Filimonas effusa: one gene and its partner. The protein of the gene in region 2 binds, or shares a complex with, the protein of the main gene of each other region. Links are inferred from orthologs where the notes say so. Each region holds a gene or a part of one and is shown on either strand. Other genes may lie near its edges.

Region 1 (3,149 bases), on a different replicon or contig from region 2:
ACGTTTCAGTTTTTCGTTCAGCGCTTCTTTTTTCTGACTTTGCTCCGCTTCCGATTCCAGGTGCCTTAAGGTACCCGGGCCGTGAAGATCACGGATATACTGGAAAGCCGAATCTTCAAGCGCATCAAAAAGCACTACCTGCCTTTCGGTGTATTGAATGAAACGGAAAAGCAGATCTACCTGCTCCTGTTCCTTCTGGTAAGGCGTATATTGCTGGAAAAAGGACGCGATAATATCCGACGGGCTTTGCTGCTTCCGGAATCCTTCTTCGCAATGGAGCAGGAACAGGGATAAAAGAACACCTGTTTTCTCGATGCGATGGAATGGAAGTGCCGTAAAGAGACTGTTATAAAGCTGAAACCTGATACCTACCAGGTTCTTGTACTGTTGTAAAGCATTATCCATATTCTATGCATTAGTAACTTTATGGCAAGCAAACTGTTATAGCCGCCCAAGTTAGCACAATTTGACGGTTGGCATGGGTAAAGACATAAAAAATGAATATTATTCAATTTTCAACCTTGTATTAACAACAATTGTTAGCCCACCAACAGTTTTTTTATTTTTGGCAGGTTGGGCGTATTTTCGCACATCTTTATCTATAAAATTTACGAGCCATGGCATACGATGTAATTGTTTTGGGTAGTGGACCCGGTGGATATCCTGCCGCTATCCGGGCTTCTCAGCTAGGATTTAAAGTAGCTATCATTGAAAAGGAATTATTGGGTGGTATTTGCCTGAACTGGGGATGTATTCCTACCAAGGCCCTGCTGAAAAGCGCCCAGGTATACGAATACATGAAGCACAGCACCAGCTATGGCATTAACGCCAGTGGCGTAGAAGCCGATTTCGGCGGTGTTATCAAGCGCAGCCGTGGTGTAGCGGAAAAAATGACCAAAGGCGTTCAGTTCCTGATGAAAAAGAACAAGATCGACGTCATCATGGGTTATGGCAAACTGAAAGCAAAAGGAAAAGTAGAGGTTACTGCCGCAGACGGTTCTAAACAAATAGTAGAATCAAAATATATCGTAGTTGCTACAGGTGCACGCGCCCGCGAATTACCCAACCTGCCTATCGACGGTAAAAAAGTGATCGGGTACCGCGAAGCAATGGTTTTACCCGAGAAACCCAAAAGCATGATTGTAGTAGGCAGCGGCGCCATAGGCGTTGAGTTTGCTTATGTTTACAACAGCATGGGCACCAAAGTTACCATCGTTGAATTCCTCCCACGCATCGTTCCTGTTGAAGACGAAGATGTTTCCAAAGAACTGGAAAAACAATTCAAAAAAGGCGGCATCGAAGTAATGACCAACTCAACCGTTGAGAAAGTTGATACTTCAGGAAACGGCGTAAAAGCTACCGTTAAAAAACAAGATGGCAGCACTGTTGTGCTGGAAGCTGATGTTGTACTAAGCGCCGTTGGTATCACTGCCAACATCGAAAATATCGGTCTCGAAGAACTTGGCATCAAAACCGAAAAAGGTAAGATCTCTGTAGACAAATACTATCAGACCAATGTTGCCGGCATCTTCGCTATTGGTGACTGCGTTCCTGGTCAGGCGCTGGCGCACGTGGCTACCAAAGAAGGTATCAACGCAGCAGAATACATGGCTTACCTGGAGAAGAAATTCCACCACCAGCCCGAAGCGGTAGATTACAATAACGTACCTGGTTGTACTTATTGCACTCCTGAGATCGCGAGCGTTGGTTATACCGAGAAAGCAGCTAAAGAAGCTGGTTTTGAAGTGAAAGTGGGTAAATTTCCATTTGTAGCTTCCGGTAAAGCAACTGCTGCCGGCGCTACTGAAGGCTTCGTAAAAGTGATCTTCGACGCTAAATACGGTGAATTGCTTGGTGCACACATGATCGGCGCCAATGTTACCGATATGATCGCTGAAGTATCCCTGGCCCGCAAGCTTGAAACCACTGCACACGAGATCTTAAACGCCATCCACCCGCATCCAACGATGAGTGAAGCGTTTAAAGAAGCTACTGCTGCAGCTTATGGCGAAGCAATAGACATCTAAGAACAGATAACAGACTATAGATGAGAATGGCTTATAAATAAAAATAGCCGTCGAGTCGCTTAAACGGGTATCCTTCTCCGCCAGGGTCCCGAACAAAAAAGAGGCCGTATCGCTTATGATACGGCCTCTTTTATTCGGGGCTTTGTCCCGTCCTAAAATATGTTGACACAATCATCATATGAATATGGAAAATGCAGTAACGCCTCTGTATCAAAAGCGGACTCAAAAAGATTACAGTTTCGAACCAGATGGGACCAGCCTGCTAAAAACGCAGTTTCAGGGAAGGCAAACCTGCTTTGGCAGGCAGCTGGTGGCAGGGATAAGGGGGGCAAGTGCGATACAAGTGCGATGTAAGTGCGATGCAAGTGCGGTTTAGGAAGCTTTATGGTATACTCATCGTATATCCTCATATTATCCTTTCCGGGTAAACCGGAAAATAAGAAGTGCCATGAGCATGCAGCTGATACCGGCAAGGGTTACACCGTTCCAGCCTGCCTGACGCCACATAAATAATCCCAAAGCTGAGCCAAACGATGTTCCGATAAAGCTAATGGTCATAAATACGGTGTTTAACCTGTTCCTGGCTTCGGGAAGCAGTGCATAAACACGGCTTTGGTTGGAAACATGGATTGCCTGAGCGCCAAGATCCATGACAACGATACCGGCAATGATGGCTATAAGAGAATGCGGTAAGAAATGGAAGATCAGGTAACCCGTAATTACCAGCGCTATTCCCAAGCCAATAGCGAATCTGGGATTCCGCTTATCGGCAGCAGCCCCAACCACGGGAGCCGCCAATGCACCCGCCGCAGCCGCAAGGCCAAATAATCCCAGCTTATCGCTATGATAACCGAAGGGCGGACCAGACATATGTAAAACCATCGTGGTCCAGAACATACCAAATACGGCAAAAGCCAATGCGTTGATAGCCGAAGCCTCCCGCAGCAACGGCAGCTCCCTGATAAGCGTCAGCAAAGATTTCATCAGCTGGCCATAAGAACCGGTAAAAGAGGGCCGGTTCACCGGAAAAGCAAAACGCATCAGCAAGATCAGGCAGAGCATAATTCCCGCCGCTATCCAATACATACTTCTCCATCCCAGCCAGGCCCCTACAAAGCCGCT
Region 2 (3,239 bases):
TCCGGCAGCAACACAACCATCAGCGGAGCCGCAGCAAACACACCCGGTAACATCACTGCAACAGGGCCTGCGGAAACAAAACCCGTTGAAGCCGATCACGTATTCCGGTACCTCACCTACGCCGCTCCCTATCTCGATATTATCGAGGAAATGTCGGCCCTCGAATTCCTGCGCTTCCACAGCAGTTTTAAGCCCTTTCAGGACGGTATCACACCCGAAAAGATCATTACCCTGCTATCACTCGAAAAAGCCGCACATAAGCAGATAAGATATTATAGCAGCGGTATGAAACAACGCCTCAAACTGGGTCAGGCCATTTTTGCCGGCTCTCCATTGTTATTATTAGATGAACCCTGCACCAACCTCGATGCAGCCGGGTATGCTTTGTACCATCAGCTCATAACAACATACACCGCCGGAAAAACAATAGTAGTAAGCAGCAACGACCCGCAGGAATATAGTTTTTGCCAGCATCATCTTTCCATCCTCGACTATAAATAGCGCTTCAGCAAACGCAGCACGCTGATATTAACACGCCGCGTAAACATTTCCCCGGCGCTAAATCGTAATTCGTAAGGCATTTTGCTGTAATTTCACGGCTCAATTTTTAAACGAGCAACCGATATATTATGGCCGAAGTGATTTTAATGCCTCGCCTGAGCGATACCATGACCGAAGGTGTTATCGCAGCATGGCACAAAAAAGTGGGCGATACCGTTAAGAAAGGAGATCTGTTAGCTGAAATTGAAACTGACAAAGCTACCATGGAACTGGAGAGCTACCAGGAAGGTACTTTACTACATTTAGGCGCAGACAACGGTGGAAAATTACAGGTTAACGACCTGCTGGCGATAATAGGAAACCAGGGAGAAGATATCAGTTCTCTGCTATCTCAGCACGGTGGCGGCGCAAGCCAGCCTGCTGCTGAAAACAAAGCGCCGGAAGCAACTCCTGAAGCCAAAGAAAACAAGTCCGAAGAAAGCCAGCCCGCAGCCAGCACCGCTAATGCAGAAGAAGTTGTGCTCATGCCAAGGCTTAGCGATACCATGACCGAAGGCGTTATCGCCTCCTGGCAGAAAAATGTAGGCGACGCCGTTAAAAGAGGCGATATCCTGGCCGAAATAGAAACCGATAAGGCTACTATGGAGCTGGAAAGCTATAAAGACGGTATCCTGCTTCACCAGGGCGCAAAACCAGGTGAAAAAATTCAGGTCAACGACCTGCTTTGCATTATCGGCAAAGAAGGCACCGACGTTCAGGCCATCCTCAATGGTCTTAAAAGCGGCGGCACTGCACCCGCAGCTGCTCCTAAAGCAGAACAGCCTAAAGCAGAAAGCAATGCTCCTGCCAGCGCTCCCGCAGCACAAAGTGGCGGTGCAGCTGCTCCCCAGGTAGTGAACGAAGGACGCATCTTCGCTTCCCCGCTCGCTAAAAAAGTAGCAGAAGAAAAAGGCATCGACCTCAAATATGTAAAAGGTAGCGGCGACAACGGTAGGATCGTTAAAGCCGACATCGAAAACTATAAACCCCAGGCTGCTCCGCAACAGGCGCCTGCGGCTAAATCTGCAGCCCCTGCAGCTCCTGCCGGACAAGTTAGCTTCGACGAGATCCCCGTATCGCAAATGCGTAAGGTGATCTCCAAACGCTTGAGCGAAAGCAAATTCGGCGCTCCCGAATTCTATGTGACCATGGTAATTGACATGGACGCCGCCGTAGCTGCACGTACGAAGATCAATGAAAACGCTAAGGTGAAAGTAAGCTTCAACGACCTCGTGCTGAAAGCCGTAGCTTTATCACTGAAACAACATCCCGCTATCAACAGCAGCTGGCTGGGCGATAAGATCCGTATCAACCACCACGTAAACATCGGTGTAGCCGTTGCAGTTGACGAAGGATTACTGGTTCCTGTAGTACGCTTCGCCGATACTAAAACCTTAACCCAGATCAGCTCCGAAGTGAAAGACTTCGCTCAGAAAGCAAAAGATAAAAAACTGCAGCCTTCTGATTGGGAAGGAAGCACCTTCACCATCTCTAACCTGGGCATGTTTGGCGTAGACGAATTTACTGCCATCATCAACCCACCGGATTCCTGTATCCTCGCTGTAGGCGGTATCAGCAAAGTTCCCGTTGTTAAAAACGGACAGGTGGTACCAGGCAATATCATGAAAGTAACGTTAACCTGCGACCACCGCACTGTTGACGGCGCTACAGGTGCTGCCTTCTTACAAACCGTTAAGAACTACCTCGAAGAGCCACTGAGAATGCTCCTCTAAGGTTATAAAAGCATATAAAAAAAGCCTCCTTTCCACGGGAGGCTTTTTTTATACCACTCCTCAACGCCTTTAGCACAGCTTTCCTCTCTCATCCACAGCTATAACCTCAAAAAAGAAGCTGCATCGTATTACTACGATACAGCTTCTCTTTATTTATATGCTTTAGTGCAGAAAACTATTCCGCATTAATTAATCTTCGTCTTCATCATCGTCGTCGTCGTCATCTTCATCGTCAACCAACGCATCATCATCGTCTTCTTTGTCAAAATCTTCATCGAAGTCGTCATTAGCCTCAGGTGTTTCTACCGGAGGTACCACTTCTTCTTCAGGCTCTGTCACCTCTGGCTCCTGGCCAAATAAGGTCGATGGTAATTGCTCCTCAACTACAGGATTAGGCGTAGTTACAGGTATTGCCTTAGCAGGCTTTTTGGGAGCTATTTTCTTTGGAATTGCTTTTTTGGGAGCAGCTTTCTTCGGAGCTACACTTTTCACAGCTTTTTTAGGAGCAACCTTCTTGGGAGCCGCTTTTTTAGGGGCAGCCTTTTTAACGATGGTTTTTGCCGCTTTTTTGGGAGCTATTTTTTTGGCTGCCTTTTTAGGTGCAGCTACTTTTTTGGGAGCAGCTTTTTTAACTACTTTCTTGGCTGCTTTTTTGGGGGCAGCCACTTTTTTAGGAGCTACTTTTTTCGCCGCCTTTTTAGGAGCAGCTACTTTTTTGGGAGCAGCTTTCTTAACTATTTTCTTTGCAGCTTTCTTAGGAGCGGCAACTTTCTTAGGAGCTACTTTTTTCGCCGCCTTTTTAGGTGCAGCTACCTTTTTAGGAGCAGCTTTTTTAGGGGCAGCTTTCTTTACAGCCTTTTTAGGAGCAGCTTTCTTAACCACCTTCTTAGGGGCGGCTTTCTTAGGTGCAACCTTTTTTTTATTAGCTTTTGCCATGGGATTAGTTATTTAGTAAGAATGATTAGG

What was found.
Region 1: the proteins of ESB13_RS19045 (region 2) and lpdA are in contact, whole or in part, in a crystal structure (PDB 1EBD), measured with the Geobacillus stearothermophilus proteins. The link is inferred for Filimonas effusa from one-to-one orthologs. Residues at the interface, in WP_033016211.1 of Geobacillus stearothermophilus: Ile130, Ala131, Met132, Pro133, Arg136, Arg140, Glu141, Asn155, Arg157; in WP_049624544.1 of Geobacillus stearothermophilus: Pro340, Ser341, Asp344, Tyr345, Arg403, Asp406, Val408, Glu431, Ala432, Gly433, Asp438.

Annotation. Positions count from the first base shown.
Region 1 is NZ_SDHZ01000001.1:2,778,021-2,781,169, forward strand. Bases 1-2,822 are described here. They hold lpdA (dihydrolipoyl dehydrogenase), read left to right. Parts: upstream 1-617; coding sequence 618-2,027; downstream 2,028-2,822. Other genes in these bases: ESB13_RS10490 (phosphoenolpyruvate carboxylase), read right to left, coding at 1-405; ESB13_RS10500 (MFS transporter), read right to left, coding at 2,439-2,822. In the rest of the region: more of ESB13_RS10500, read right to left, coding at 2,823-3,149. UniProt on the Escherichia coli protein: Lipoamide dehydrogenase is a component of the glycine cleavage system as well as of the alpha-ketoacid dehydrogenase complexes.
Region 2 is NZ_SDHZ01000003.1:278,712-281,950, forward strand. Bases 40-2,951 are described here. They hold ESB13_RS19045 (pyruvate dehydrogenase complex dihydrolipoamide acetyltransferase), read left to right. Parts: upstream 40-629; coding sequence 630-2,273; downstream 2,274-2,951. Other genes in these bases: ESB13_RS19040 (ABC transporter ATP-binding protein), read left to right, coding at 40-501; ESB13_RS19050 (hypothetical protein), read right to left, coding at 2,463-2,951. In the rest of the region: more of ESB13_RS19040, read left to right, coding at 1-39; more of ESB13_RS19050, read right to left, coding at 2,952-3,209.